DNA from 2 places in the Pseudomonas sp. AC229 genome. Region 2 is predicted to be linked to the other one. Evidence: predicted binding sites of a transcription regulator. Region 2 holds the regulator's gene; the other holds the start of a gene.
What was found. The regulator sigma-54, encoded in region 2, starts transcription at its own class of promoters, with help from an activator protein. The targets are predictions, from matches to a motif close to ANTGGCATNNANNTTGCTNT.
Positions count from the first base shown of each region.

Region 1: the regulator sigma-54 is predicted to act here: its motif matches at 744-763, upstream of glnK (P-II family nitrogen regulator).

Region 1 is NZ_CEEDHK010000011.1:106,536-121,922, reverse strand. It holds gene AC0IW7_RS16360 (YifB family Mg chelatase-like AAA ATPase) at 1-253, opposite strand, end outside; gene AC0IW7_RS16355 (accessory factor UbiK family protein) at 293-553, opposite strand; gene glnK (P-II family nitrogen regulator) at 959-1,297, shown strand; gene AC0IW7_RS16345 (ammonium transporter) at 1,334-2,650, shown strand; gene AC0IW7_RS16340 (secondary thiamine-phosphate synthase enzyme YjbQ) at 2,854-3,306, shown strand; gene sutA (transcriptional regulator SutA) at 3,384-3,716, shown strand; gene AC0IW7_RS16330 (HAD family hydrolase) at 3,969-4,664, opposite strand; gene xerC (tyrosine recombinase XerC) at 4,661-5,557, opposite strand; gene AC0IW7_RS16320 (DUF484 family protein) at 5,606-6,307, opposite strand; gene dapF (diaminopimelate epimerase) at 6,304-7,134, opposite strand; gene lysA (diaminopimelate decarboxylase) at 7,140-8,387, opposite strand; gene lptM (LPS translocon maturation chaperone LptM) at 8,397-8,522, opposite strand; gene AC0IW7_RS16300 (AraC family transcriptional regulator) at 8,682-9,719, shown strand; gene cyaY (iron donor protein CyaY) at 9,782-10,114, shown strand; gene AC0IW7_RS16290 (DUF1289 domain-containing protein) at 10,116-10,337, shown strand; gene rnk (nucleoside diphosphate kinase regulator) at 10,520-10,924, shown strand; gene AC0IW7_RS16280 (lipase family protein) at 10,975-11,775, shown strand; gene AC0IW7_RS16275 (class I adenylate cyclase) at 11,841-14,687, opposite strand; gene AC0IW7_RS16270 (TIGR02647 family protein) at 14,825-15,070, opposite strand; gene AC0IW7_RS16265 (substrate-binding periplasmic protein) at 15,169-15,387, opposite strand, start outside.
Region 2 is NZ_CEEDHK010000001.1:385,082-400,468, forward strand. It holds gene AC0IW7_RS01720 (KdsC family phosphatase) at 1-304, shown strand, start outside; gene lptC (LPS export ABC transporter periplasmic protein LptC) at 313-882, shown strand; gene lptA (lipopolysaccharide transport periplasmic protein LptA) at 869-1,441, shown strand; gene lptB (LPS export ABC transporter ATP-binding protein) at 1,441-2,166, shown strand; gene AC0IW7_RS01740 (RNA polymerase factor sigma-54) at 2,326-3,837, shown strand; gene hpf (ribosome hibernation-promoting factor, HPF/YfiA family) at 3,963-4,271, shown strand; gene ptsN (PTS IIA-like nitrogen regulatory protein PtsN) at 4,286-4,750, shown strand; gene rapZ (RNase adapter RapZ) at 4,769-5,623, shown strand; gene AC0IW7_RS01760 (HPr family phosphocarrier protein) at 5,658-5,930, shown strand; gene pmbA (metalloprotease PmbA) at 5,982-7,328, opposite strand; gene yjgA (ribosome biogenesis factor YjgA) at 7,426-7,944, shown strand; gene AC0IW7_RS01775 (hypothetical protein) at 8,057-8,257, opposite strand; gene tldD (metalloprotease TldD) at 8,257-9,699, opposite strand; gene AC0IW7_RS01785 (carbon-nitrogen hydrolase family protein) at 9,729-10,568, opposite strand; gene AC0IW7_RS01790 (YhdP family protein) at 10,585-14,430, opposite strand; gene rng (ribonuclease G) at 14,519-15,387, opposite strand, start outside.

The DNA of each region.
Region 1 (15,387 bases), on a different contig from region 2:
TGGCCAAATCGAAGCGGCCGCCGTCTTTAGGTAAATCGGCCGGAGCGAGGTTTAAGGTGATACGACGTTGGGGAAATTCGAAGGCGCAATTCAGAATCGCGCTACGCACGCGGTCCTTGCTTTCTTTGACGGCGGTTTCAGGCAATCCCACCAGGGTCAACGAGGGCAGTCCATTGGCCAAGTGTGCTTCGACGATTACAGAGGGTGCTTGGACGCCGATTTGGGCGCGGCTATGGACGATAGCCAAAGACATGGATCACTCCTTGATCACATGCCGCTCAGTCCGAGTGGATTACTCGTTGGGCGGCGTTAATTTTTCTTCTAACTCAGCAACCTTGGCCTCAAGCGCTTCAAGGCGCGCACGGGTGCGGGCAAGCACGGCCATCTGACTGTCAAACTCTTCGCGGCTTACCAAGTCGAGCTTGCTGAAGCCACTTTGCAGCAGCACTTTGAATTGGCTTTCAAACTCGCTGCGCGGCAACGGTGTTTCGCCATTGAACAAGCGCGAGGCGTGGGTGCTTAGGGCATCAAGAAGGGCTTTAGGCGGCAGCATAAGAAGGTTCCAAATAGGTCGGCCGGCAGTGTAACACGCAGCATTACGACGCCAGGCCGAGGGGTTTTGCACGGTTTTGGCGCGTAGCCGAAGTGAGGCTTGCACCGTTGTTGAGCGTGACTCGCCCGGGCGCTTTGGTCACGGCGCAGCTTTGACCCCATAACCCGCTGAATTCCAAGCTTTTCCCCGAGCTGGCAAGCTTTCTGCTTAGTGGGCTATGACGCATGCACCGATGCAGTTCGGCTGCGTAAGGCGAAGCGGGGGAGTCGTTTCGTCAGGAGCGATTGGTTGTGTCGAGAGCCCTCCCTGAGGACGTTCGATGCGTTACAAAGCCAGACACTGCGCTTAGACTTGAACCGGGTTCGTTTTTCCTGGGGCAAGTCCACCAATACGGGAGAGAGTTTCATGAAGTTAGTAACTGCCATCATCAAACCGTTCAAGCTGGACGATGTGCGCGAGTCGCTATCGGAGATCGGCGTGCAGGGCATTACTGTCACCGAAGTCAAAGGCTTCGGTCGTCAGAAAGGCCATACCGAGTTGTATCGCGGCGCCGAATACGTGGTCGATTTCTTGCCCAAAGTGAAGATCGACGTGGCCATTGCTGATGATCAGCTGGATCGCGTTATCGAAGCCATCACCAAGGCGGCCAACACCGGCAAGATCGGTGACGGCAAGATCTTCGTGGTCAATCTGGAACAGGCCATCCGCATCCGTACCGGCGAAACCGGCACCGACGCAATCTAAAAAGCCGCCGAACCCAACGCCCCAGGAGAAAACAATATGACTCTGCGTAAGCTCGCAGGGCTAGGAGCCCTTTTGTCCCTCGTTACCCCAGGCTTGGCCATGGCGGACGAGGTTGTGTTGAATACCGGCGACACGGCGTGGATGCTGACCGCTACCGCCTTGGTGCTGTTTATGACCATCCCGGGCCTCGCGCTGTTCTACGGCGGCATGGTTCGCTCCAAGAACATCCTCTCGGTGATGATGCAGTGCTTCGCCATCACCGGCCTGATCAGCATTCTGTGGGTCGTTTACGGCTACAGCATGACGTTCGATGTCACTGGCATGGAACAGGGCGTTGTTAACTTCAACTCGTTTGTAGGCGGTCTGTCCAAGGCCTTCCTGGCCGGCGTCACGCCAGCGAGCCTGACCTACGCGGTCCCGGAAGCTGTGTTCATCACCTTCCAAATGACCTTCGCCATCATTACTCCTGCTCTGATCGTCGGCGCTTTCGCAGAACGCATGAAGTTCTCCGCCATGCTGATCTTCATGGGCGTGTGGTTCACGCTGGTTTACGCGCCAATCGCCCACATGGTGTGGAGCGGTAACGGTGGTCTGATGTGGGACTGGGGCGTACTGGACTTCGCTGGCGGCACCGTGGTGCACATCAACGCCGGTGTCGCCGGTCTGGTTGCCTGCATCGTGATGGGCAAGCGCAAAGGCTACCCAACCACGCCAATGGCACCGCACAACCTGGGCTACACCCTGGTAGGTGCTGCCATGCTGTGGATCGGCTGGTTCGGCTTCAACGCCGGCTCCGCTGTTGCCGCCAACGGCACCGCCGGCATGGCCATGCTGGTTACTCAGATTGCCACCGCTGCTGCCGCCCTGGGCTGGATGTTCGCCGAGTGGATCACCCACGGTAAGCCAAGTGCCCTGGGCATCGCTTCGGGTGTGGTCGCTGGTCTGGTGGGCATTACTCCGGCTGCTGGTACCGTAGGCCCAATGGGCGCTCTGGTAATCGGTCTGGCTGCTGGCGTGATCTGCTTCTTCTGCGCCACTACTCTGAAACGCAAACTGGGCTACGACGATTCCTTGGATGCCTTTGGTGTTCACGGTATCGGCGGCATCGTCGGCGCAATTCTCACCGGCGTATTCGCAGCACCTGCACTGGGCGGCTTCGGCACCGTTGAAGACATCGGCGCGCAAGTGATCACTCAGATCAAAGGCGTCGGCTTCACCGTGATCTATACCGCAGTCGTCACGTTTGTGATCCTGAAAGTGCTGGACCTGGTGATGGGCCTGCGTGTTAGCGAAGAAGAAGAGACGGTTGGTCTCGACTTGGCGCAACACAACGAGCGTGGCTACAACCTGTAAGCTTTTTACAGGCAACACCCGCAGAAAAAATGCCCGGCTTTTGCCGGGCATTTTGCGTTTTGCGCTAGCGTGATTTACGACCATTGTCGAGCGCCGCGGGCTTGAAAAGATGGTTCGCTTAAATAAACTCAAACGCTCTGGCCTGCGCCCTTTGCTTTTTCCACGAGCACGCTAGAATGCGCGCCGAACGAGCGGAGATGCTTATGTGGCAACAACGCGAATTCACCTTGCAGGCACGCCCGCGAGGCTTCCATCTGGTGACCGATGAGGTGACGGCGAAATTGCCTGAACTGGCTGGCTACCGGTTGGGTCTGTTACATCTGTGGTTGTTGCACACCTCGGCTTCACTGACCATTAACGAGAATGCCGACCCGGCTGTGCGACGCGACTTTGAGCGGTTCTTCAATCGTCTGGTCCCTCAAGTTGGCAGTGTGCATGCCGACATCAGCGACCAAGACGTGTACGAACACAACGACGAAGGCGCGGACGATTTGCCCGCTCACTTCAAGGCCAGTTTGTTGGGATGCCAAGTGACGCTGCCGATACGCGCGGGTCGTTTGGCACTGGGCACCTGGCAAGGGATTTATCTGGGTGAGCATCGTGATCACGGTGGCCCCAGAAGAGTGCTTGCGACCCTGCAGGGCGAGACTCTTTGAATTTTTTCTGGCAATGCGCGACAGCGTGTATTGCTGGGCTATAACTAACCTGCTTTTCGCAAGTCATGAGGTTAAACATGAGCGACGAAGATCTGGAACAAGACGAACTGGAAGGCGGTGCGGAAGACGACGGCGAAGAGCTGGCGGCCGCTGACGATGGCGTGGCGGATGACGCTGACGACACCGACAGTGACAGCGATGTCCCCGTAAAGGCTGGCAAAAAAGCCAAGGCGGCTGTCGATATCGACGAGCTTCCTAGCATCGAAGCCAAGCAAAAGGAACGCGATGCGCTGGAACGCGCCATGCAGGAATTCTTGTCCCGTGGTGGCAAGGTGCAGGAGGTCGAGCCTAATGTGGTTGCCGATCCGCCCAAGAAGCCGGACAGCAAATACGGCAGCCGCCCTATTTAGTGTTTAGCCCAAAAAGCCCGCCATTTTGGCGGGCTTTTTGTTTGGCTTATCGATCGGCTGCGCGTCGGCGATGCTGCGTTGAAATTTGATTTTGAATGCTCATGGGCTACAGCCCACTGCGCTTCAAGATCAAATTTCGCCTTTGCCTCGCTCTAGCTCGCTCGACCTCGACCGAGTAAAGGCAGACCGCGTATTCCGCAATCCTGTAGGAGCGGCTTTAGCCGCGATTGGATCGCCGGCTTGTCGCAGATCTCAACCCCACTGCGCCAACACCCCAGGCAACTCCGCCAACGCTTTTATCTGCGCATCCGGCTGCCCGTCACCTTCCCAGTCTTTCCCCTGCGGATTAAACCAAACCGCCCGCATGCCCGCGTTCTGCGCGCCCCGGATATCGTCGGCAGGATGGTCGCCAACGTGCACGCCGGCGGCAGCTGCAACGCCCGCGTGTTGCAAGGCGGTGATAAAGGGCAACGGGTCCGGCTTTCCGACACCGAGGTCTTCGGCACACAGGGCGAAGCGAAAGTAATCGGCCAAGCCAAGCCGGCGAACATCGGCGTTGCCGTTGGTGATCACGCCGAGGATGTAACGCTCGGTCAGGCGTTCCAGCGTCGGCACGGTGTCGTCGAAAAAGGTGATGCGATGGCGCGCATCGAGCATGGCGTGGAAGGCGTGTTCGGCCATGTCTTTCGCGTGTGCGGCGCTATAGCCAACGCCTTCCAGTGCCTGAAACAACGTGCGGCGGCGCAGTTCGCTCAGGCGGTAACGCAGCCCCGGCTCGGCGGCGAGCACTTGGCTGCGGATGGTCCACAAATGTTCAACCGGCTGCGCAGCCAGGAGTGGCGCGTTCTTGCTCAGCCAGTCACGCATCGCCGCCTCGGCGCCGGTGATGACAGGGAGGTTGTCCCATAGCGTGTCGTCTAGGTCGAACGTGATCAGTTGGATGCTCATGGTTCGCTGCTTTTACGTTTGGCGCGGGGATGGGCACTGTCGTAAACGGTGGCCAAATGCTGGAAATCCAGATGGGTATAAATCTGCGTGGTGGCGATGTCGGCGTGGCCGAGCAGCTCCTGCACGGCGCGAAGGTCTTGTGACGACTCGAGCATGTGACTGGCAAACGAATGCCGGAGCATATGCGGATGCAGGTGTTGCCCCAGCTCGCGTACGCCGGCTTGGCCGACGCGCAATTGAATGGCGCGCGGGCCAAGGCGCTTGCCCTTGGCGCTGATAAAAACCGCGTCGTCCGCTGGGTTGGCCAAGGCGCGCTGCGCCAGCCAAGTTTCCAATGCTTCACGCGCCTTGCGGCCCAGCGGCAGCACCCGCGTTTTGCTGCCCTTGCCGACTACTTCGACCAAGCCGCCGGGCAAATCCAGCTGCTGCACATTCAAGCCAGCCAGTTCGGCAAGGCGCAGGCCCGAGGAGTAAAACAACTCGAGCATGGCGTGATCGCGCCGGCCGATGAAATCATCTTCCACCGCGCCGTCGAGCAGCTGGGAGGTGCGGTCGGCGTCCAGCGTGCGCGGCAGGCGACGTTCACGCTTGGGCGGCGCGATGCCGGTGGCGGGATCGTGTTGGCAAACGCCCTCAGCGATCAGGTAGCTGTACAAGCCGCGCGTGGCGGAGAGCAGACGCGCCAGGCTGCGTGCCGACAACCCTTGCTGATGCAGGCGCGCCACGAAGCTGCGCAGCCGACGCACGTCGAGCGCCGCCCAGGAATCGATTCCTTGGTGACTGCACAACTCGGTGAGTTTGAGTAGGTCGCGTTGGTAGGCGTCGAGCGTGTTGGGTGACATCTGCCGTTCGCTGCGCAGATGTTTGAGGTAGGCGTCCAGGGCAGCTTGCATCAGGCGTTGCGCCTCCAGATGTGCGCTATTGGCAGTGCGCCACGTCGCCTAACGTACCGAGCGCAGTGGCGTGGCGAAGCGCGGTAGAACGCGGGCAAGCACTTCGGCGATGTAGCCAAGGAACAACGTGCCGAGCGAGCTCTTGTAATGCTGCGGATCGGGGCTGCCGATGGCGAGTACGCCGTGCAAACCTTGGTGACTGAGGGCTACTACGGCCGCCGAACCGACGCTCTCGCGTTCCTCTTCACCAAACAGAAACGCCAGCTCATGGCTGCGCAGCACGCCGCAAATGGTTTTGCCATCGGCCAACAAGCCACCGATGGCTTGATGCGCTTCGGCAAAACTCACCGAGCGGCCCACGCCGGTTGGCGTTTCGCTGAACAAGGTGAGGCTGACAAAGGGTACCTGAAATTCGTGGCGCAGGCTGTCTTCAACGGCGCTGACGACTTCTTCCAGCGAGCTGGCGTCGAGCAGGTCGAGCACCAGGCGGCGGGTTTTATCGAATAGGCGATCGTTGTCGCGGGCGACGTCCATCAGCTGCGAAAGACGGTGGCGCATCTCGATGTTGCGCTCACGCAGCAGCTTGACCTGACGCTCGACCAGCGACACCGACTCGCCCCGCTGATGCGGAATACGCAGCTCGGGAATCAACTCGTCGTGGTCGACGAAAAACTCCGGATGCGCGCGCAGAAATGCGGCCACCGCTTCGGCGTCCAGAGGAGTGCTCTCGTCTTGCTGCTTATCGGTCATAGGCGAACCTGCCCTTCATAAACACGGACGGCGGGTCCGGTCATCATTACGGGTTGCCCGGCGCCGGCCCATTCAATAAACAGGCGACCGCCAGGCAGTTCGAGTTGCAGAGGCGAATCCATCCAACCCTGGCTGATAGCCGCAACCGCTGCCGCGCATGCGCCGGTGCCGCAGGCCTGGGTTTCCCCGGCGCCGCGCTCCCACACGCGCAACTTGGCGTGCTGGCGGTCAGTCACTTCGAGGAAGCCGACGTTCACGCGTTGCGGAAAACGTGGGTGATGTTCCAGCTTCGGCCCCAGGGTATGCACGGGAGCATCAGCCACGCTGTCGACGCGCAGCACGGCGTGCGGATTGCCCATGGACACCGCCGCCAGCGTGACCGCTGTGCCATCGACATCGACCTGATAATTCAGTGCCTGGCTCTCGGCCTGGAATGGAATACGTGCTGGCTCAAGGGTCGGCGCGCCCATGTTGACGCTGATCTGGCCGTCGGGCCGCACGTCCAGCTCAATGATGCCGCCGGACGTTTCCACGCGAATCTGACGCTTCATGGTCAGGCGCTTGTCCAGCACAAAGCGGGCGAAGCAGCGTGCGCCGTTGCCGCATTGCTCAACTTCAGAACCGTCGGAGTTGAAGATTCGATAGCGGAAGTCGACGTCGGGATTGGTCGGCGGTTCGACCAGCAGCAACTGGTCGAAGCCCACGCCGGTGTGGCGATCGCCCCACTGTTTGGCGTGTTTTGGCTGGATATGCGCGTGCTGGCTGACCAGGTCGAGGACCATGAAGTCATTACCCAGGCCGTGCATTTTGGTGAATCGCAGCAGCATGACCGTTACTCCGGCAGCAGGCTTTCGCCAGCATAGAGTTCTTGCACAGTCTCACGGCGACGCACTTCATAAGCCTGTTCGCCGTCGACCAGCACTTCGGCGCAACGGCCACGGGTGTTGTAGTTGGAGCTCATGACAAAACCATAGGCGCCCGCCGAACACACCGCCAGCAAATCACCTTCTTCCAAGGCCAACTCACGACCTTTGGCGAGGAAATCGCCGGTCTCGCAAATCGGCCCGACGATGTCGTAGGCGCGCGTGGCGCCCTCGCGCGGCTGCACCGGTACAACGTCCATCCACGCCTGATAAAGGGCGGGGCGAATCAAGTCGTTCATCGCGGCGTCGACGATGGCAAAGTCTTTGTGTTCGGTGTGCTTGAGGTATTCAACCTGGGTCAGCAACACGCCGCCGTTGGCGACGATGTAGCGGCCGGGTTCGAACACCAGCTTCAGGTCACGCCCAGCGGTACGCTCGCGCACAGCCTTGATGTAGTCGCTGACCAGCGGCGGGGTCTCGTCTTTGTAACGCACGCCCACGCCACCCCCGAGGTCGAGGTGGTGAATCTGAATGCCGCGCGCCGAAAGGCGGTCGATCAGCGCCAGCAGGCGGTCGAGGGCATCGAGAAATGGGGGCAGGTTGGTCAGCTGCGAACCGATGTGGCAATCCACGCCGAGCACTTTCAGGTTCGGCAATTCATGGGCGCGGGCATACACCGCTTCGGCGTCGGCGATGGCGATACCGAATTTGTTTTCTTTGAGGCCGGTGGAAATGTAGGGATGGGTGCCCGCGTCAACGTCGGGGTTTACCCGCAGCGAAATCGGCGCGATGACATCTTGCTCGGCGGCAACCAGTTGCAGGCGTTCCAGCTCATCGGTGGACTCGACGTTAAAGCAGTGCACGCCTACTTCCAGCGCGCGGCGCATGTCGTCGCGGCTTTTGCCCACACCGGAAAACACGATTTTGCCCGGCTCGCCACCGGCGGCCAGCACGCGCTCCAACTCGCCGGAGGAAACAATATCGAACCCGGCGCCCAGGCGGGCCAGCAGGTTCAGTACAGCGAGGTTGGAGTTGGCTTTGACGGCGTAGCACACCAGATGCGGGACGCCTTGCAGCGCGTCGGCATAGGCGTTGAATTGCGCACTGATGTGCGCGCGCGAATACACGTAGGTGGGCGTACCAAAACGCTCGGCAATGGCGGACAACGCCACACCCTCCGCAAACAGTTCGCCTGTGCGGTAATTGAAGGCGTGCATACCGCCTCCTTAATGGGTGTGTTCAGCGGAAGGTTGATCTTCGCCTGGCAGATACAGCGGGCCTTTTTGGCCACAGCCGGTAAGCAGAGACGAAATGGCGACGAGCGCGATAAGGGCAGTCAGTAGCCGCTTCATGGCGGATTCCTTGTAAAAGCAGTGATTGCGCCGGAGTATACCGGCCGCCCGGCGCCTTGCCTATGCGCCGGGCGATAGAGCGCAGCTCCCGCGCAGCGGGCCTTGACGCTATCGTAAGTGCTCCACTGTTCGTCCCTTCAAGCCCTAACAGGAGCTCTGATGCACACACCTGCGCCACTGTCCGGTTCGGTCTCGGTCGCCTATTTCCAAGGCCTGTTGGACTACCTGGCGCGCCAGGGAATCGCCACCGAAACGTTGCTGGCGCCCTTGCACGTAAGCCCCGAGCTGTTGGCCCAGCGTGATCAACGCGTGGCCGCCTCGGTGTATCTGGCAGTGATGGAAAAAGGCGTTGAGCTGACGGGCGATGCGCACTTCGGGCTGCACCTCGGCGAAGCGGTGCGGCCGGGTTACTACGGCGTGCTCGGCTATTTGCTGATGAGCTGCGCGACCCTGGGCGACGCGCTGCACCGCCAGGCGCGCTACGCCACCTTGGTTGGCAGCCTTGGGCATGTCGACCTGGCCGATGAGCCCGCTCGGCCCGGCCTTGAACCGCAAGTCGCCCACAGCTGGCAGCCGCTGTTGCCGCAGCAGCAACGGCACCTGTGCGAGGAAACGCTGGCGGGCTGGACCACCTTTGGGCATTGGATCAGCGGCCTTGATGTTCCGCCCACCGAAGTGCGCTTCCAGCACGCGGCACCTGCTGATACGGCCGAACACCAGCGCATCTTTCGTTGCCCGGTGCTGTTTTCCCAACCCGACAACGCCCTGGTCTTCCCCAAGCGCCTACTGCTCGCGCCGCTTGGTCAGGCCGATGCGCAGGTGCGCAAGATGCTCGACGGCTATGCCGACCGCCTGCTCACGGAATTGCGCCACGAGCAAAACGTGCTGGACCGCGCGCGCCTGGAACTGGCCAGGCAACTCGCCGAACAGGGCCCGGACCTGGAGCGCCTGGCGCACGCTTTGGCGCTCAGTCCACGCACCTTGCAGCGCCGCCTGCGCGAGACCGGGTTATCATTCAGCCAACTTGTCGACGAAACTCGCCAGCAGTTGGTGCTCAATTACCTACGCGATCCAACGCTCGAGCTGGCTGACATCGCGTTTTTTGTCGGCTTCAGCGAAGCCGGTTCGTTGGCTCGCGCGTTTCGCCGCTGGACCGGACAGAGCCCCGCCGAGTACCGCCGCACACTAGTCGGCTAATGCCTACAACTTGTCGCAACGCACCTGCGTCGTTGCCTTATTTTTTGCCTGAGGTGCCCGTTATGAGTTTGACCGAAGCGCGTTTTCACGACCTGGTGGACGCCACCCAGGAATCGGTAGAAGACATTTTCGATGACAGCGGCCTGGACCTCGATCTGGAAAATTCCGCCGGCATTCTCACCGTGCGTTTTGCCAATGGCTCCCAGCTGATCCTCAGCCGGCAGGTGCCGATTCGCCAATTGTGGGTGGCGGCTCGCTCGGGCGGTTTCCATTTCGATTACGACGGCGCCAGCGAGCGCTGGATCTGCGACACCAGCGACGAATTGCTCGGCGAAATGCTGGCGCGCATCACCCTTGAACAAGCCGGCGAAGCGATCGAGTTCGATGAGCTCTGACATGAATGCTCCACAAATTTTCCAGCCTCAGGCGCAAGACGCTGACGTGGTGCTGTCGCCATGTCGCCGCGAATGCTGCCTTGATGACGACGACGTGTGCTTAGGCTGCGGGCGCTTGCTCGCTGAAATCCGCGAATGGAAAGCCGCTGACAGCCAGCGCCGGCGGCAGATAATCGAGTTGGCGCAAGCACGCGTGAAGCCGTCACCTTTTCGGCAGTCTTGACCACGCAGTCATGTCTTGTGCTACGGTCGGCACCTGCCTCCCCTGAATGAGGCGCTTGCAAACCCCGGCTTCGGTCGGGGTTTTTCTTTAATTGCCGCCTGGAATTTGCCGCCGCCCGCATCGGGCCGCGACGTTCCGCTGGTAGCCGCTGCCTGGCTGCCACTGACTATGAGTACTGCGTTATGACCGCTCCAGCCATCACCATCACCCGTCTGGACCTGCAACGCCTTGAGCGTCTGCTCGAAAGCCTCGACGATTTCGGCCCAGGCGCCCAAGCCCTCGAAGAGGAGCTGGCGCGCGCCAATGTGGTCGGCCATGACGAAGTGCCGGCCGGCGTGGTGACCATGAACTCGCGGGTGGTATGCCGTGAAGAAAGCAGCGGTAAGGAATACCACCTGACGCTGGTGTACCCGAACGAGGCGGGCGGCGAGGGCACCGTATCGGTTCTGGCGCCCGTAGGCAGCGCGCTGTTGGGGTTGTCGGTTGGCCAACACATCGACTGGCCAACCCCGGCTGGCAAACTGATTCAGCTGACATTGCTGGCAGTCGAGTACCAACCAGAAGCAGCCGGTGCCTATAGCCAGTAATCGCCAGGCGCTTTTAGAGTAGGCGTTCATTCAGTGGCAAGGAGGCCGAGATGCCCAGCCTACCGATGTACTTCCCGCCTGCGTTTTCCCTTTCTCAAGCCTTGCTCTGCGCCCAATTGGTCGACTGCGCTTATCAGCAGTACGGCCAGTGGATGGCGCAGCAGCAGCCGCGAAAGCCTGACGATTTCCACTGGCAGCTACCGGACATGCCCGGCTGGCAGTTCTCATCGCCGGTGTGGAGCGTGCTCAGCGAATTGCATTTTCTCAACGAGTCCGAGCCTTTCGGCTTTGCTGCGCGCGACCCGCAAGGCGCCGTTTACCTGGTGTTTCGCGGCACCGACACGGCGCAAGACTGGCTCGATGATCTGGATGTGCCGCAGCGCAGCTACCCGTGGCAGAGCGACGTTGGCCTTGTGCACGACGGCTTCTTGAAGCTCTACACCTCGCTTCGCGACCTGGCCTTGCAGGCGCTCGATGACATGCGTCCCGAGGGCCCGCTGTGGGTTTGCGGTCATAGTTTGGGTAGCACATTGTCGACGCTGGCCGTGCCGGATATGCGCGAACGCTGGCCCGGCTTAGCGCTGCAACACTACAACTTTGCCAGCCCGCGCCTGGCGTCGCCCTCGTTCGCCGCGTACTACAACGGCCTGCAGGTGCCGACTTTTCGGGTGGTCAACGACAGCGACCTGGTTCCAGAAGTGCCGCCGGGCGTCAGCGGCACGTGGCTGTACCAGCATGTTGGCCAGGCGATTACGTTCACCGCCAGCTACGCCAGCGTGTTGGGCGACCACAGCTTGGCAGGCAGCTATCTGTACGCACTCAATAACCCGCAGGCGCCCATGAAGGCGTGAGCCGATGCTCACTGTTTTCACTGTGGGGGCGGTTTCAGCCGCGATGAGCCCGACGCGCCAACACGTTACGCACGTTGCAAGGCGCTATTGAGCGCAGCCTCCAGCCGGGTTTTGTAGCGCAGGTAATGAATGGTCTGCGTTTGCCCCTCACCAAGCACCCGCGACAGATCCAGGTCGGTGATGTAACACGGATAACGCTCGTGGCCGCTACGTTGCGAAAGGATGTGGCGGGCCACAGCGCTGAACAGTTCATTGCCGTATTCCAACTCGGAAAATTCCCGGTGGTTACAGAACAGGGTGACGTGCACCCGTCCTTGCTCGGCGGGTTCGACAATCGCCTGAACGTCGTAAAACGGATGGCTGACCGCCGATTGGGGCGCCGGGCGGCGCTCCAGAAATTGCGCCCGGGAAGGCGCCGGCGGCAGCACTTCGTAATACAGAATTTCCAGGGTGTCGGCCAAAACCGGGTCGGTATCCAGCGGCAGCTGCGCGTTGCGGCGGTACAGCACCGACTGGAGAAAACGGTGCAGCGGCGTAAGCAAGCTTTGCTCATCGCGGAACGGAAGACGCTGGCGCCAGAGCGCGTTGCGTTCATCCAGCGCGGTCAACTCGGCGGTATCTTCATGCAAGCGGTAGAACACCTGAATGCAGTCCGGACGGCCCAGCGGCAGAATCATCGCCAGGTCTTCACCTTCCAAGGCATGGCGGTCCAAATGCAACGGGCTGTAGCTGTTCAGCTCGCTGCCCAACTGCTCCAGCAACGCCGGCAAGTTGTTCAGTGCCACATGGTCGACATGGCCGGGCGTTAATTGCAGCACGTGGTATTGCTGCTGAATCTGCACCAAATAGCGTTGCCCGCGTTCGCCCACGAAGTGCGAAAGAATATCGCGGAACAATTCTTCCACACGCTCGGCAATCGCCTGGGCGCGGTTGCGACAAAAACACCGCACTTTCAACACAGGCAACGCCCCGCCGGGCGGCAGGCTGTTAAGAAAGTCGCGCAAGCAATCAAGCAGGGCATGAGGGCCGTCGTATCGACTGACCGATAACTCGTTCCAGCTGTTCAGGCTGACTTGGTCGAGGGTCAACACCAGGTTTTCGCGCACACCCGAATAGCCCAGGGAATCCGTGCGGCCCGTGGTCATGTGCACGTTGAGCTGGCTGTGCTGTTTGAGCGGGTCGATACCGACGTTAACCAGCAACAACACCTCGCTTGGCGCGCTGCTGTGCAGAAGCGCATCTTCACTTACGCTCGGCAACGGCAGCGGCACAGCTTGTTGCAAGCTGGTGAGCAGATTGGCCAATTCGAACTCGGTCAGGTCGCTGTCGCCAGGGTGCAAGGCGATGCGCGTGCTGCTGTCGATCACGCCGTTGCGGTGACACCAGGCCAGCAGCTCAATCAGTTCGCGCGCCCGTTTCAGTGGTGCGAAGTCGCGCCATTCCTGGCCGCTGAGGCTGCCGTTGAATAAGGCCCATTGGCTGTCATCGGTGCTGTCGCTGTTGAACACCAACGTCAGGTTGTCTTCGGCCAGGTCGGGGGCGATGCCGGGGTTGATGAATTCGATTTTGCCAGCCTTGCGCTCGAAGGCGGCATACAGGCGCCGGCCCAATACGCCGAGGTCGCGGCTGTTGAGCGAGCTGGCGACTTGTTGAGTGCGGGCGAACTGCGAGAGGAAGCGGTAGCTGTAGGTCAGCTCGTTGACCAGCACGCGGCGCTCAGCGCTGACCTGGCGTACCTTCCACTGGCTGCGACTATCGAGCATCGCCAGTTGCCGCTGCTGCCAGCCCCAGCCCGCCGTGAGTTTTTCCAGTAAGAGGCGCTGCCAGCTTTTGCGCCGGTTACGCGGCGGGTTGCTGATTTTCTTATTTACCTTGAGGTACAGGCAGCGGCGAATCAGTTCCAGGCGCTCGGTTTCGCCCCGGCCGCTGAGGTATTCCTCAAGGCGGCGGTACACCACGATGTACGGGTCCAGCTCGTCGAGGTCGAGCTGGTTGCTGAACACGGCTTGTTTGAAGCGCAGGCTCAAGCATTCAACGTTTGGGTGCTCGCTGGCGTACACCTCGGTCAGCAGTAATTTGAGCGCCGACTTGTAAGGCGACTCGATGCCCTTAAACAGTTGCCACATGCCAGCGCCGATGAATTCACCCGGCGGAATGGTCGCCAGATGGCCAAGATCCAGCACTTCGTCTGCGCGGATAAATCGTTTGCTCAGCAGTTGATGGGTGTATTCGGCATAGCGTTTTTCTTCGTACACCGGCACCAGCCACCACAGCGGCGTGCGTCCGGCCAGCCAGATGGCGGTGCGGTAGAACTCGTCCAGCAACAAGTAATGTTGCGTGGTGCCGCAATCGTCGGAGGTCAGGTGGGCTTCGCGGTCCCCGACGGTGAAGCGCGCCGGATCGATCAGGAAGAAATGCGCCTCGGCGCCCTGGGTCGCTGCCCACACTTCCAGCAGCGTGCATTTGCGCGCCAGCTCTTGCAGCTCTTGCGCGCTGAGGTTTGGGGCGTGGCACACCCACACGTCCATATCGCTCTGCTCGGCCTGGGCGACAGTGCCGAGGCTGCCCATTAGAAACAGACCGTGGATCGGTAAAGGCGGATTGCCGCGCCGCGCTTTGTACACGAACGAGCGGGTCAGACGCTGGGCTTCGCTCAGCAGGTCATCGTCGGGTTCGTAGCCGGATAAGCCTGCGGGCGTCTGGCCAGAAACGTAACCGGGAAGCAGTGGGTGATTAACATGAAACAGCAATGGCAACAGCTTGAGCACCAGTTGCTGGCGCGTCGACAACCCTTGCATAGCGCGGTCCAGGCGACCGCTGTTGACTTGGAGAAAGCGCGCGCGCAGCTGCGTCAGCACCTTGCGGTCGATACCCTCGTCAATGTCGGGACGAATTTCCTGGGTGCGCGTCATAGCTAACTCTTGCCGGTTGGTGGGGCTAGATTAGCAGCCGCGAAACGCCGGGGGCAGGGGGCTGTGGCTCGATTTACGGCGGTGGGGCAGAGCAGGCAAAAGCAGCGGGTCGCCGCCTTTGCCTGCGGCACGGAGGGTTAGGCCGCTTCTTCAACGGTGAGGATGGTCAATAGGTCTTGGGCATGCTGGGCGGCGTCTAGCCCGAGACTGGTCAGGTAGCCGCCATCTGGCAGCGTCACCAGGCCTTTGTCATGCAGGCGCTGGGTCGCGGCAATGGCCGTGGGCGAGGCGATATGGTGAACCTTGAGGCCTTCCTTGGTGTTGGAAAGGTTGTACAGGGCAAGAATTTCCAGCTCAGCAATCAGTTCGGGGGTAAATGACATGTTTGCTCCAGATTTCTTGTAGTGCGCCAAGGCTCAGCATTGAGTCGTTGGCAGCGTGGACCCCAACTAGCGGGCAGGGGGTGGTGGGTGGCTGCCGCTCACTTCGCGGCGTTCTGCTTGTTCCTCCAGGTGTCGATGATCTGTTGATAGCGGCCGTCGCTTTCGATTAAGCGCATTCCTTGATCGAAACGTTTGAGCAGGTTTTCAGCGTCTGGATGGTGTCGGGAAAAGGATAGATAAAGATCAGGGCGGTGCACGGTCATGACCGGGATAAATTGCCCACGCAGCTCCGGGTGCTCCTCGAACAGCTGCAGCGC
Region 2 (15,387 bases):
GGGGCTGGGCATTCAGCATCTGTACCAGGGCCGCGAAGACAAAATGGTCGTGCTCGATGAGCTTCTAGGCGAACTGGGCCTGAGTTACGAGCAAGTTGCCTACCTTGGCGATGACCTGCCAGACCTGCCGGTCATTCGCCGCGTTGGTTTGGGCATGGCCGTCGCCAATGCCAATGACTTTGTTCGCCAACATGCCCACGGTGTCACCCAAGCCCGCGGTGGTGAAGGCGCTGCGCGGGAATTCTGCGAGCTCATCCTGCAGGCGCAGGACAACCTTGAAGCGGCGCAAGCCGCCTATCTATAGAGCCGACCATGTTGCGCAAACTGCTTCTTACCTTATCGTTTGGCCTCGCGGCGCTGTTGGTAGCGGCGCTCGGCTATTGGAATCTGAACCCGGAAAGTTTGCTGGAGCAGAAACCACAGGCCAGCACCGACAATGCCGTGGACTTCTATGTGATCAACGCCAAAAGCGTCGAATTCCAAGCCGACGGCAAGCTGCACTACGAAATGACCAGCGATAAAGTCGAGCACTTGAAAGACAGCGACAAGAGCCTGGTGACCAAGCCGGACCTGCTGCTGTATCGCGGCGCCGCCGAGCCGTGGCACGTTCAAAGCGAGCGTGGCGAAGTGGCGCCAGGCGGCACCGAGGTCGAGCTGATCGACAATGTGCGCATCGCCCGCACCGACGAAAAAAATCGCCCCACCATCATTACCAGCAGTCGCATGACCGTGTTCCCGGACAAGGAATTTGCGCAGACCCAGCAAGCCGTTAGAATCGAGGCCGCCAATGGAGTGACCACGGCTAACGGAATGAAAGCGTATTTGAAAGACAGCCGGGTGCTCCTGCTGTCCAACGTAAGAGGCCAGCATGAGGTTCGTTAATAAATTCTCCCTTCACACCCTGTCCTTGCTCATGAGTCTGGGTGCGGCGATTGCCAGCTCCAGCGCCTGGGCGTTGCCAACGGACCGCGAGCAACCCATTCGTGTGCAGGCCGACAGTGCTGAACTCGACGACAAACAAGGCGTAGCCGTATACCGCGGCGACGTAGTGATCACCCAAGGCAGCATGAAAATCACCGGCCACACGGTGACTATCACGCAAAACGCCAGCGGCGACATCGAAGTGTTCACCGCCGTGGGCACCCCCGCCTACTACGAGCAGAAGCCAGCGGTAGATAAGCAAATCGTCAAGGCCTACGGCCTGACCATCCAGTACTTCGCTGCTAAAGACCGCATCGTGCTGATCGACCAGGCCAAGGTGATTCAGGAAGGCAACACCTTCGAAGGCGAGAAAATCGTCTATGACACCCAGCGCCAAATCGTCAACGCCGGCCGCGCCAATGGCACCAACGTGACCACCCCGCGCCCACGCATCGACATGGTCATTCAGCCCAAGAACAAACCCGCTGGCGCTCAACCAGCCGACAAACAGGCGCAGTAATGGCGACTCTCAAAGCCCAACACCTGGCCAAAGCCTACAAAGGCCGCCAGGTGGTTCGTGATGTCAGCCTGTCGATCGAAAGCGGCCAGATCGTTGGCTTGCTGGGTCCTAACGGCGCCGGCAAAACCACGTGCTTCTACATGATCGTAGGCCTGGTCAATGCCGATCAGGGGCGCGTACTGATCGACCAGGACGACGTCACCAGCCTGCCCATGCACGGCCGCGCACGTGCCGGCATCGGCTACCTGCCGCAGGAAGCGTCGATTTTCCGCAAGCTGTCGGTGGCCGATAACATCATGGCCATTCTGGAAACTCGCAAAGAGCTCGACAGCGCTAGCCGCCGCAAAGAGCTGGAAAGCCTGTTGCAGGAATTCCACATCACCCACATTCGCGACAGCCTCGGCATGAGCTTGTCCGGTGGTGAACGCCGCCGTGTGGAAATCGCCCGTGCGCTGGCCACTGCACCGAAGTTCATCCTGCTCGATGAACCCTTCGCAGGCGTGGACCCCATCTCGGTTGGCGACATCAAGCAGATCATTCATCACCTCAAAGCCAAAGGCATTGGCGTGCTGATTACGGACCACAACGTGCGTGAAACCCTCGATATCTGCGAGACCGCGTACATCGTCAACGACGGCCAATTGATTGCCGAAGGCGACGCTGAAACCATCCTCGCCAACCAGTTGGTGAAAGAGGTTTACCTGGGTCACGAATTCCGCCTCTAAGAGCGTTCTGTAGCCGCAATCAGATGCGCACTACAGACTTCGATTGAGGACTAGGCAAACGCCTCAGACTTAGGCATATAATTTGCTTCCTGGTGGCGCTTCGGCGCCCTCGTTGTGGAAGCGCGTATGCGCCGGCGAATAAGGTCTTAAGCCCCCTCCATGAAACCATCGCTCGTCCTAAAAATGGGCCAGCAGCTGACGATGACACCGCAGCTGCAACAAGCCATCCGCTTACTCCAACTGTCCACACTGGATCTTCAACAAGAGATTCAGGAGGCGCTGGAGTCCAATCCCATGCTCGAACGCCAAGAAGAAGGCGAGGACTTCGATAACAGCGATCCGCTGGCCGATGGCGCCGAAAGCGCGCCGCCCGCGCCGAACAACGAAGAGTCCTACCAAGACACCAGCTACCAGGAAACCTCGGCACCTACCGTCGACAATCTGGAAGACGGCGAATGGGGCGAACGCATTCCCAATGAGCTTCCCGTCGACACGGCGTGGGAAGACATCTACCAAACCAGTGCCAGCAGCCTGCCATCCAACGACGATGACGAGTGGGATTTCACCACCCGCACCTCGGCTGGCGAAAGCTTGCAAAGCCATATGCTCTGGCAGCTCAACCTGGCGCCGATGTCCGACAAGGACCGCCTGATTGCGGTCACCCTGATCGACTGCATTAACGACCAAGGCTACCTGGAAGAAACCCTCGAAGAAGTGCTGGAGGCGTTCGATCCCGAGTTGGATATCGAGCTCGACGAAGTCGAAGCCGTGCTGCACCGCATCCAGCAATTCGAACCCTCAGGCATCGGCGCGCGCGACCTGCGTGAGTGCCTGTTGCTGCAACTGCGTCAGCTGCCAGCGAAAACGCCGTGGCTGCCCGAAGCGCAGCGCCTGGCCGGCGATTACCTCGACCTGCTCGGCAACCGCGATTACAGCCAACTGATGCGCCGCATGAAGCTCAAGGAAGACGAGCTGCGTCAGGTCATCGAACTGATTCAAAGCCTTAACCCGCGCCCGGGTTCGCAGATTGAAGCGAGCGAGCCGGAATACGTGGTGCCCGACGTGATCGTGCGCAAGCACAACGACCGCTGGCTGGTGGAGCTGAATCAGGAAGCGATGCCCAAGCTGCGGGTTAATCCGCAATACGCCGGCTTCGTTCGCCGCGCCGACTCCAGCGCCGACAACACCTTTATGCGCAATCAGCTGCAAGAGGCGCGTTGGTTTATCAAAAGTCTGCAAAGCCGCAACGAAACACTGATGAAAGTGGCCAGCCAGATCGTCGAGCACCAACGCGGCTTCCTCGACTACGGCGACGAGGCCATGAAGCCGCTGGTTCTGCATGACATCGCCGAAGCAGTGGGCATGCACGAATCAACGATCTCGCGCGTTACCACGCAAAAATTCATGCACACCCCGCGTGGCATTTATGAGCTGAAGTACTTCTTCTCCAGCCACGTCAGCACCTCCGAAGGCGGCGAATGCTCGTCAACGGCGATACGCGCAATCATCAAAAAACTGGTTGCTGCGGAAAATGCGAAAAAGCCGTTGAGTGACAGCAAGATCGCTGGTTTACTGGAGGCACAGGGCATTCAGGTAGCCCGTCGCACAGTCGCCAAATACCGCGAATCCCTCGGGATAGCGCCTTCCAGTGAACGTAAGCGACTGATGTAAACGCCTGACCCGGTTCGCCTGCGAACCTCGCTCTGGCAAGACGGCTACACTGATCCAAGGCCAAAGTGTTCCGGCGACAAGCCCGTTAGCTTGTCTCTTACACACGGCAATAAGGAGAAAGCGGTATGCAAGTCAACATCAGTGGACATCAGCTGGATGTGACCGACGCCCTACGCGACTACATCGACGAGAAGCTCAGTCGATTGGAACGCCACTTCGACAAGATCACCAACGTGCAAGTGACCATGGAGGTCGAGAAGCTCAAGCAGAAAATCGAAGCGACTTTGCACATCGCCGGGGGCGAAGTGGTCGCCAACGCCGAACATGACGACATGTACGCAGCCATCGATCTACTCACCGACAAACTCGACCGCCAACTTATCAAACATAAGGAAAAGCAACTGGGTCGCCTGCAAGGCGCCACAGCTCGCTGACACCATCCCAACCCATGATTCGACTTGAAAATATCCTGACCCCCGGCCGCTCCCTCGTGGGCGTGCCGGGCGGCAGCAAAAAGCGCGTACTCGAACAAATCGCCAACCTGGTCGCCCGCGAGTTGCCCGACCTCGATGGCCAAGACATATTCGAAAGCCTGGTGGCGCGTGAAAAGCTCGGCTCCACCGGCTTCGGCAATGGCATCGCCATTCCCCATTGCCGCCTGCCCGGCTGTACCGCTCCCATTAGCGCCCTGCTGCGTCTCGATTCCGCGGTCGATTTCGACGCCATTGATGGCGCGCCGGTCGACTTGCTGTTTGTGCTGCTGGTGCCGGAAGCGGCGACCGATGAGCACTTGGAATTGCTTCGCCAGATCGCCAGCATGCTTGATCGCAGCGAGGTTCGTGACCAGTTGCGCCACGCCTCAACCAGCGAAAGTCTTTACCAGGTCGTCGTCGACGTACAAAACGGCCGCTAGACGAACAGGTGACTGTGCATGCGTTTGATCATCGTCAGTGGCCGGTCCGGTTCAGGTAAGAGCACAGCGCTGGATGTGCTTGAAGACAACGGTTTCTACTGCATCGATAACCTGCCCGCCGGGCTCTTGCCCGAGCTGGCCGAACGCTCCCTGCTGCACACCGAATTGGTTCAACCGCTGGTGGCCGTGTCCATCGACGCGCGCAACCTGCCCAGCCAGCTTAAACGCTTCCCCGAACTGCTTGCCGAAGTGCGCGCCCGTCACATTCAGTGCGATGTGCTGTACCTGGACGCCGACGACGAAACCCTGCTCAAGCGCTTCTCCGAAACCCGCCGCCGCCACCCGTTGACCACCGACGAGCGTTCGCTGGCCGAAGCGATTCGCGATGAAAGCATACTGCTGAGCCCGATCACCGACCTGGCCGACCTCAAGGTCGACACTACGCACCTCAACCTTTACCAACTTCGTGACACCCTCAAGCTGCGCCTGCTGAACAAGCCGGAGCCGGGTACTGCGTTTTTGGTCGAGTCGTTTGGCTTCAAGCGTGGCATGCCGGTCGATGCCGACCTGGTATTCGACGTGCGCTGCCTGCCCAACCCGTACTGGAAACCCGAACTGCGTGAGCATTCGGGCCTGGATTCGGTGGTGTCGGACTATTTGCAGGAACAACCGGACGTACAGGAAATGTACGACGACATTTACGCGTACTTGCATAAATGGCTGCCGCGCATTGCCGCCAGCAACCGCTCGTACGTCACCGTGGCCATTGGCTGCACAGGCGGTCATCATCGCTCGGTATACCTGGCGGACCGGCTGGGGAAAGAACTGAAGAAAACCCTGAAAAACATCCAGGTTCGTCACCGCGATCTCTAGAACCGCGGGACTCTATAGAAGGACTTAAGCAGCGATGCCTGCCTGTGAAATCACCATCATCAACAAGCTCGGCCTGCATGCACGCGCCGCTGCCAAATTCGTCGGCGTGGCGGGACGTTTCCCCTGCCAGATTCGCATTGGTCGCAGCCCGGAAAGCTGTGTGGACGGCAAGAGCATCATGGCCGTCATGATGCTGGCCGCCGGCAAAGGCACCGACATTCACCTGAGCACCGACGGTGAGCAAGGCGATGAAGCCTTAGCGGCCTTGGTGGAGCTGATCAACAACCGCTTCGACGAAGGCGAATAACGCCAAGCGCTAGAGCAAGCGCGGCGCACGTCAAACGTGCGCCTGCCGGAATCAGCTACCGGCTACCGTCATTTTCTCGATCAATACCGAACCGGTTCGCACATTGCTGCGCAGCTCCAGATCGTTACCCACCGCGACGATCTGCTTGAACATGTCGCGCAGGTTGCCCGCGATGGTCACCTCCTGCACCGGGAACTGAATTTCCCCGTTCTCCACCCAGTAGCCACCGGCGCCGCGCGAATAATCGCCGGTCACCATGTTCAGCCCTTGGCCCATGAGTTCGGTGACCAACAAGCCGCGTCCCATACGCTTGATCAGCGCCTGCTGGTTTTCATCGCCATGGCTGACAAACAGGTTATGCACGCCGCCGGAGTTGGCCGTGCTCGGCATGCCCAATTTGCGCCCTGAGTACGTGCCGAGAATGTAGGAACGCAACTCACCGTTTTCGACGAACGACTTCGCGTAGGTCGCCAGCCCGTCACCATCAAACGAGGCGCTGCCCAACGCGCCACGAATATGCGGGCGCTCTTCAAGACTCAACCATTTTGGAAACAGCACCTGCCCCAGGCTGCCTTCAAGAAACGAGGACTTGCGGTAAAGATTGCCGCCGGACACGGCCGACAGAAAATGCCCGAATAACCCGGTGGCCAGCTCCGCCGCGAACAGCACCGGCACTTCGCACGTCGGCACCGGACGGGCGCCCAGACGGCTGACCGCACGCTCGGCGGCACGACGGCCAATGCTGGCTGCGTCGGCCAAGTCTTCGCCGCGCCGGCTCACGTCATACCAATAATCGCGCTGCATCAGGCCATCGGCCTCGGCGATCATCACGCAACTCAGGCTCTGCCGCGTGCTGGCATAGCCGCCAACAAAGCCGTGGCTGTTGCCGTAGACGCGGCAGCCACGGTGGGTGTTCAAACTGGTGCCGTCAGCGTTTTTGATCCGTGCATCGGTGGCGAACGCCGCCGCTTCACATTCCAGGGCGCGCTCGATGGCTTGTTCCGGGGTAATGTCCCAGGCATGAAACAGGTCGAGGTCCGGCAAGTCGCGCGCCATCAGCTCAGCATCGGCCAGTCCGGAGCAGTCATCTTCGGAGGCATGTTTGGCGATGGCCAGCGCCGCCGCCACGGTTTCGCGAATGGCGGCGTCGCCGCTGGCCGAGGTGCTGGCCGAGCCTTTGCGCTGACCTAGATAAAGGGTGATGCCAAAGCCCTGGTCGCGGTTGAACTCAACGGTTTCCACCTCGCCCTGGCGCACCGAAGTCGACAAGCCCTGCTCCACCGAAACGGCCACTTCGCAGGCGCTGGCGCCCTGGGCTTTGGCCTCGGCGATAATTCGCGCCACTTGCTCCTGCAATTGCGGCAGGGCCTGTGGCCCAACTACGTCTGCTGCACTCATAACCTACAACTCCAGTTCAGAGACCAGTCACCTGGCCAGGCCGGACAAGCGGCCTTCGACTCGTTATCATGGCGGCGTTTCCAACTGGATCGACCCCATGTCTGACTATTCCGACGACTTCTCCGAAGAGAAGAGCAAAAGCCAAGTAAAGCGCGAGCTGCACGCGCTGGTTGACCTTGGCGAGCGCCTGACCACGCTCAAACCCGCCCTTATCGAAAAACTGCCACTGACCGACGCCCTGCGTCGCGCCCTGGCCGATGCGCCGAAACACACGGCGAACATCGCTCGTAAACGGCATATCCAATTCATCGGCAAGCTGATGCGTGATCAGAACGTCGATGAAATTCTGGTACTGCTGGACCAGCTCGATGCCTCGACCCGGCAGTACAACGAACGCTTCCACAACCTGGAACGCTGGCGTGATCGCTTGGCCACCGGCACCGACGATGTGCTCGAAGCCTTCGTCGCCGAGTACCCGGACGCCGACCGCACCCATCTGCGTCAGCTGATCCGCCAGGCCCAACACGAAGCGGCACAAAACAAAGCCCCGGCCGCCACGCGCAAAATCTTCAAATACATCCGCGACCTGGACGAAACCAAACGCGGATTGCGCTAGTCCCTACCCCGTTTTCTCGGGTGATGAACTTTTGTGGGAGAGGCTTCAGCCTCGATCTTTTGATCTTGAAAGCATCGAGGCTGAAGCCTCTCCCACAAGGATCTCGATTTGCTTACGACCAGCCGTTATTTATCCAACCGGCTACGCCCACCACCACAACCAAACACACCATCACACCAAACCCACCCACCAGCCAGATATTGGCATTGCGTTTGGTAGCGTCGTAGCGGCCCCAGGTCAGTAGAAGCAGCAAACCGCGCCCCAACTGGTACGCCAGCAAGTCGACAATAACGCTGAGAACTCCGTCGAGCATCAGCTCCCAGTCCCGCCCACCGTAATCAAATCAATCTTCAACGTCGGCTGCCCCACGCCGACCGGCACCGACTGCCCGTCTTTACCGCAGGTGCCCACGCCGCTGTCCAGTGCCAGGTCGTTGCCGACCATCGACACCTTGCTCATGGCTTCCGGGCCGTTGCCGATTAGCGTCGCGCCTTTGACCGGGGCGGTGATTTTGCCGTCTTCGATCAGGTAGGCCTCGCTGGTGGAGAACACGAACTTGCCGCTGGTGATGTCGACCTGGCCGCCGCCGAGGTTGGCGCAGTAGATGCCCTTCTTCACCGAGCGAATAATTTCTTCCGGGTCGCTTTCGCCGGCCAGCATGTAGGTGTTGGTCATGCGCGGCATCGGCAGGTGCGCGTAGCTTTCGCGGCGGCCGTTACCGGTGGCGGCCACGCCCATCAGGCGGGCGTTGAGCTTGTCTTGCATATAGCCCTTCAACACGCCGTTTTCGATCAGGGTGGTGCATTGGGTCGGTGTGCCTTCGTCGTCCATGCTCAACGAACCACGGCGGCCGAACAGGGTGCCGTCGTCAACGATGGTGCACAGGCTGGACGCCACTTTTTCACCGATGCGGCCGCTGTAGGCCGAGCTGCCTTTGCGGTTGAAGTCGCCTTCCAGGCCATGGCCAACCGCTTCGTGCAGCAGCACGCCAGACCAGCCCGCGCCCATCACCACTGGCATGGAGCCGGCCGGCGCGGGAATGGCTTCGAGGTTCACCAGTGCCTGGCGCAGCGCTTCGCGTGCATAGCCCATGGCGCGGTCCTCGGTGAGGAAATACAAGTAGTCGGAGCGGCCACCACCGCCCTGTCCACCGCGCTCGCGACGGCCGTTCTGCTCGACGATAACGCTGACGTTGAAGCGCACCAGCGGACGAATATCGGCGCCCAGGCTGCCATCGGCGGCAGCGACCAGAATGCGTTCCCACACGCCGGCAAGGCTGACGGTCACTTGTTTGATGCGCGGATCAAGCGCACGCGTGGCGACGTCGACGCGCTTGAGCAGCTCGACCTTTTCCGCACGGGTCAGCACTTCCAGCGGGTTTTCCGGCGCATACAAACGCGCCACTTCGGGACTGACAAACGCCTGCACTCGACCATTCTGGCCAGCCCGGGCAATTGAACGGGCCGCGCGGGCCGCTTCGCTCAATGCGACGGGCGTGATGGCGTTGCTGTAGGCGAAGCCGGTTTTCTCGCCGGATTGGGCGCGCACGCCCACGCCCTGGTCGAGGTTGAAACTGCCTTCTTTGACGATGCCGTCTTCCAGCACCCAGGTTTCCGAAACCTGACCGTGAAAGTACAGGTCAGCCGCATCGATACCCGGCCCAGCCAGCTCGCCGAGCACGCCCGGCAGCTGCTCAATGCTCAAACCGCCAGGGCCCAGCAGATGCTCGCTCACGGACAGCAACATGTCGCTCATTTAGTTACTCCATAGGCTCTGGTGAGCCTCTAGGTCGGCGCCTTTAGCGACGACACTGCAAAACGGCGGTGCGTGTGCACCGGCATACGTTGACGGATGTCTGCCTGCTCAACCGCATCGCGGTCGGCCAGCAACACAGCCGCACCTTGGGCCTGCTCGGCAAGCACCCGACCCCAGGGGTCGATGATTGCCGCATGGCCGAATGTCTCGCGCCCCTTCGGGTGCAGACCGCCCTGCGCGGCGGCCAGGATGTAGCACTGCGTTTCAATCGCCCGCGCCCTGAGCAGCACTTGCCAATGCGCCGCGCCAGTTACTGCCGTGAACGCGGCTGGCGCGGTAATCAGCTCGGCACCCGCTTCACGCAAGGCGCCATACAACTCGGGGAAGCGCAGGTCGTAACAGACCGTCAGGCCCAAGCGTCCTACGGGCGTATCGGCGACCACCACATTGCCGCCAAACGCGTAGTCATCCGACTCGCGGTAACGACCACGGCTGTCAGCCACGTCCACATCGAACAGGTGCAGCTTGTCGTATCGCGCGACTTGCTCGCCGTGCGCATTGATCAACAACGAGCACGCGTGGGACTTGGCGTCCGGCTGATCCTGCGGCGGCAAAGGCATGGTGCCCGCCACTATCCATAACTTGAGGTCGCGAGCGGTCTGTTTCAACCACGGCAGTATCGGCCCGTCGCCAAGGGCTTCAGCGCGCCCCAGTGTGGCGAGGTCGCTGCGGCCCATGGCGGCAAAGTTTTCCGGCAGCACCGCCAGTTGCGCGCCCTGCTCGGCGGCTTGTTGCAAGAGCAGGCGGGCTTGGGCGAGGTTGGCCAGCACGTCGTCCTGGCTGACCATTTGAATCACCGCGAGGGACATAGGCGCTCCCTTAAGGTTAGCGAGGTTTTTCGAAGGGCTTGTCGAAGGCAATTTTCGGATCCTGCCAAGAGCCCTTCACGCTGTACTGCACGCTGGCGAAGCGGGCGACTTGTTTGCCCAGCAGCTTGTCGGCCACGAACAGCGCACCACCAATGGCCGGCGCACCGACAATCAGCGCGGCCAGCGGCAGGTTGTTGGTCAGCGGCAAGGTCACCAACAGTTTGGCATCCACCTGGTTGCTGGCCATGTCCAGCGTGCCATTCATTTCCAGGTTGCTCGACGGCCCGGTGAGGGTGATCGGCTCTTTGGTCACGTACACGCCGTTAGTAGCGACCAGCAAGCCTTTCACCCGGTCGTAGCTCAGGCCTTTGTCCAGCAGGTCGGAGAAATCCAGGCGCAGGCGGCGGCCAATGGAGTTGAAGTTAAGCAGACCAAACACCCGCAGCGCCGCCGTCGAACCTTGGGCTTCGACGAACTGGCCTTTGCGCAGCGTGGGGTCGAGCGTGCCGCTAAATCGTTTGAGGCTGATCCAGGCGGGCGATCCCGGCCAGCGGCCGTCGATGTCCATGTGGAAATCCTGGCTGGTGGCGGTAGGTGCGAAGTTCCAGGCCAACAGCACATCCGACAGGTTGCCGCCGCCAATTCGGCCTTTGAACCAACTGCTGGTCGCGCCCGGCGCGCCTTCCCAGCCCACGTCGCCTTCCAGCTGCAAGCCTTTAAGGCCCATGTTGACGTCGCTGAACACCACGCCGTTGGCATTCGGCCGTGCTTTCAGCGACCACGCGCCGAGCAGCGCATCGCCTTGATAAACGCGCTCGATGTTCAAGTTCAGTGCCGGAATCTGCCGAGGGTCGACGTCAGCCAGCGCGTCCGGTTCTTCCACCTCGGGCGCGGCTGGGTCGGCGGGCTGCGGCGGTTGCGCCGCGGGGAAGCGCAGGTGCTTGAGCTGTATATCGATAGGCGCACCGTCGGCGTCGGGCAAGCCCACCACGCCACTGACGCGGTCGCTGCTCAAGCCCACGTTCCAGCCACTGGCGATACGGGTCATCTTGACGTTGAGGTTGTCGATGTCTGCGCCCAGGCCATGAAAGGCGCCGATGTGCAGGTCGGCACTGCTGAAGAATTGCTTGGCGCTGGCGGCCTGGTCACCGGCGTAGCGCTTGGCGACGTCTTGCCAGGCGGTGGCGTCCAGTTCGCTGATCTCGCCGTTAACCTGCAAACCTTTGGCGTTGGGCACACGAGCCGGCTCGCTGCCCAGGCGCAACTCGGCGCGACCGTCGCTGAAGCCGCTGGCCGGTGCGCTGGCAGCGAGACTGGCGAGGTTGGCGTACGTCAGCGCATAGCCGCGCTCGGCACCCTGCAAGCTCATGCGCCATTGGCTCGGGCGTTCATCCGTCGCCGCTTTGCCCAAGGGCGCCGGCAAATCAATGGCCACGCCTTTAAGCGTCGAGTTCACCTGCAATAAGCTGTTGTCGCCGTCCAACACCACCGCCAGCTGCAACGGCAATTCGCCGGAGACCGGCAGCGGCCGGGTGATGCCCGACCAATCGGTGAGGGTTTTCACCGGCACCTGCCCGGCCACTTCGATGCGGCTCGACGGTTTGCCGACTGTTTTGCTCGCCACGGCCTTGCCGCGAACCGGCCGACCGAACACCTGGGCGCGAATGTCCGGTGCGCTCAGGCCGGTGGCCGTGTCGTAGCGGAAATCGCCTTTCACCTGACTCAGCGCCAGCTTCGGCGTTGCCATATTCAGCGTGGCGCCGTCGGCACTGAAGTCGACAATCGCGCGCGTGGTCGGGCCCTGGCCCAGCGGAATATCGAGGTTGAGCTTGGCTTTTAAATCGCCTTCACCGCCCCAGCCTGCAAATATCGAAGCCGTGCCGATGGGCGCTTCCTGAAGAATTTTCAGCGCGTCGGTCATGCTGCTGGCGACATCACCCGTGACCAGCAAGCGCGACGGCTGGCCCTTGGCAACGTGCGGCACGTCGACGTTCACATTGCTAACCGTGCTGTTGAGCATCTGTCCGCTGGGCGCGCGAACGCGAACGCCGGTGTCTTCGATCAGCACATCGCCGGTGATATTTTGCAGTACGGGCCAACCCGGTTGAAACGCCAGTTCGGTGTCATGCACCTTAAAGAACAGACTGATGCTGGTGGCTGTCGGGTCGGCGCCTTTGTTAAGCGAGCCCTGGTACTGGAAATAACCTTCATCAATGGCGCCACGGTGGATGGCCGTGGTCAGCCACTTGGCCAGGTCCTGGCTGAAACTGGGCACCAGAGTCGGCAGGTATTTCTCGACGTATTGGGCGTTGCCTTCCTGCAGCCCGACGCGCAGGTCCATGTAGTCTTCGGTGTCGGGCGCCAGGGTCAGGCGAATCAGGAAGTCGCCCGCCAACTTGCCTTCGTCGCCGACCAGCTTCATGTACGGGGCAATCAGGGTGAAGGCGTCGGCGTTGAGCGTCCAGGTCAGGCGCGCGTTGGCTTTCTGGTAACGCCAGGGTTTGGGAAACAGGTGATCCAGGTGCAGGGCGAAATTCTCGGTGTCCATGCGCAGCTCGCCATGGCCGAGGTCACCGCTGATGCTGCCGGTGACGTTCTCTGCGGCCGGCGCGCCGCCGTAAGCACTGAAGGTGATTTGCTGAAGGTTGGCGGCGAACTCAACGCGCTGGTCGCGGTTGGGCGCCTCGGGCGTAATGCTCAACTGCAGGTTGCGCAACGCACCTTGCGGCTTCAGGCCGTGCAGCACCTCGGCGGCTTTTGCCGGCAGCGGCGCCAGGGCTTCGATGGTGGGCGTCAACGGCGCCAGGTCGAGCCGGTCGGCGCTGACCTGCCAGCGCTGCGGCCGGTTTTCAGCGGCGCTTTGATAGACCAAACCCACCTGCACTTCGCCCCAGCGGGTTTCGCCGAGTGTGGCGGCCAGTGAGTTGAGCAGCACGTTGTAGCCCTGCTCGGTGCGGTTCATGTAGGCCATAACCGCCAAGTCATTGATCTGCACGGCCTTGCGTTCGGCATAGGCGGCGCGCAGCTCTGGGGCATTCAGGCGGGCCACGGCGCGTTGCACCGCACCGTCGGCCCAGGACAGCCAGAACTCGCCACCCGCCTGAAAGCGCTCCACCTGCCAGTCGCGCGTTACGCCGGCCGGCAGCCAACGCGCCCAATCGCTCTGCGGCAAGCTCAAGTAAACCTGCGCCTGCGCCTCGCGCCAGGTTTTCGGCTTCACGCGGGCATCGATGCTCAGGCTCAGCGGCTGGCCGTCGGGCAACGTAACGCGGCCATCGAGGCGCTGGCGGCTGGCGCCGGTGATCAGGTCGAGGTTGATGTAGGTAAAGGTCAGCGGCGTGCTGTCGTGCGGTTCCAGCGCGAGCTGGCTATTGAAGAGGGAAAACTGTTGCACCCGTTTGAGGTTGCGCAGCAGTTGTTCAGGGTCCAATGGCGGATCGTTCTCGCGCTTGGGCAGCCCTTCCATCGTCCATTTGCCGTCGGCATCCTGCACGGCACTGAGTTGCAAGCCATCGACTTCCAGACTGCCGACGCGCACCTGCTGAGCCTGAACGCTGGCCCACAGCGCGGGCACCACACGAACCTGATCGAGGCGCAGCGCGCTGGCGCCCTCGCCCACCTGCACGTCATGCGCCACCAGCAGCGGCGCCAAACCGCGCCAACTGCCTTCCAGGCTGCCAATGGTGACCGGCAGGCCGACGGCTTCGCGCAGCCGGTCTTCGGCTTGCAGGCGGTAGTCGGCAACCATCGGCACCAGCATGCGGCCGATGCTCACATACAGCGCTGCCACGATCAGGCCCGTGGCGCAGAGGTACAGGCCCCAGCGCGTCAGGGTGGCAATCAGGCGGGCGAGGCGCTGCATGATCAGGCGGCTTTCCTTTTATTGTTAGGCCGGGTCGACGCTGCCGGCGCGTGGCTAAACGCGGCGCCGGTTAAGGTCGGGAGAGGTGTCAGAGTAGAACCACGTCGTATTGTTCCTGCGAATACATGCTCTCGACCTGAAATTTGATGGTGCGGCCGATAAAGCTCTCGAGGTCGGCCACATTACCCGATTCCTCGTCCAACAGGCGGTCGACCACTTTCTGGTTGGCCAGCACGCGATAGCTTTCGGCCTGGTAGGCGCGCGCTTCACGCAGAATCTCGCGGAAGATCTCGTAGCAGATGGTTTCCGGCGTTTTCAGTTTGCCGCGCCCCTGACAGCTGACGCACGGCTCGCACAAAATCTGTTCGAGGCTTTCACGGGTGCGCTTGCGGGTCATCTGCACCAGGCCCAGCTCGGTGATGCCGATGATGTTGGTTTTCGCGTGGTCGCGTTCCAGCTGCTTTTCTAGCGTGCGCAGTACCTGGCGCTGGTGTTCTTCGTCTTCCATGTCGATGAAGTCGATGATGATGATGCCGCCCAGGTTGCGCAGCCGCAGTTGCCGGGCGATGGCGGTGGCCGCTTCCAGGTTGGTTTTGAAGATGGTCTCTTCCAGCGTGCGATGGCCAACAAAGGCACCGGTGTTGACGTCGATAGTGCTCATCGCCTCGGCGGGGTCGATGATCAGGTAGCCGCCGGACTTCAACGGCACTTTGCGCTCCAGCGCTTTCTGAATTTCGTCTTCGACGCCGTACAAGTCGAAGATCGGCCGCTCGCCGGGGTAATGCTCGATGCGGTCGGCCACTTCGGGCATCAGTTCGTCAACGAACTGGGTAACTTTCTGGAAGGTTTCTCGCGAATCGACGCGCAATTTCTCGGTACGCAAACTGACCAAGTCGCGCAGGGTGCGCAGCGCCAGGCTGAGGTCTTCGTAAATCACCGAAGGCGTAGGCGCGGTTT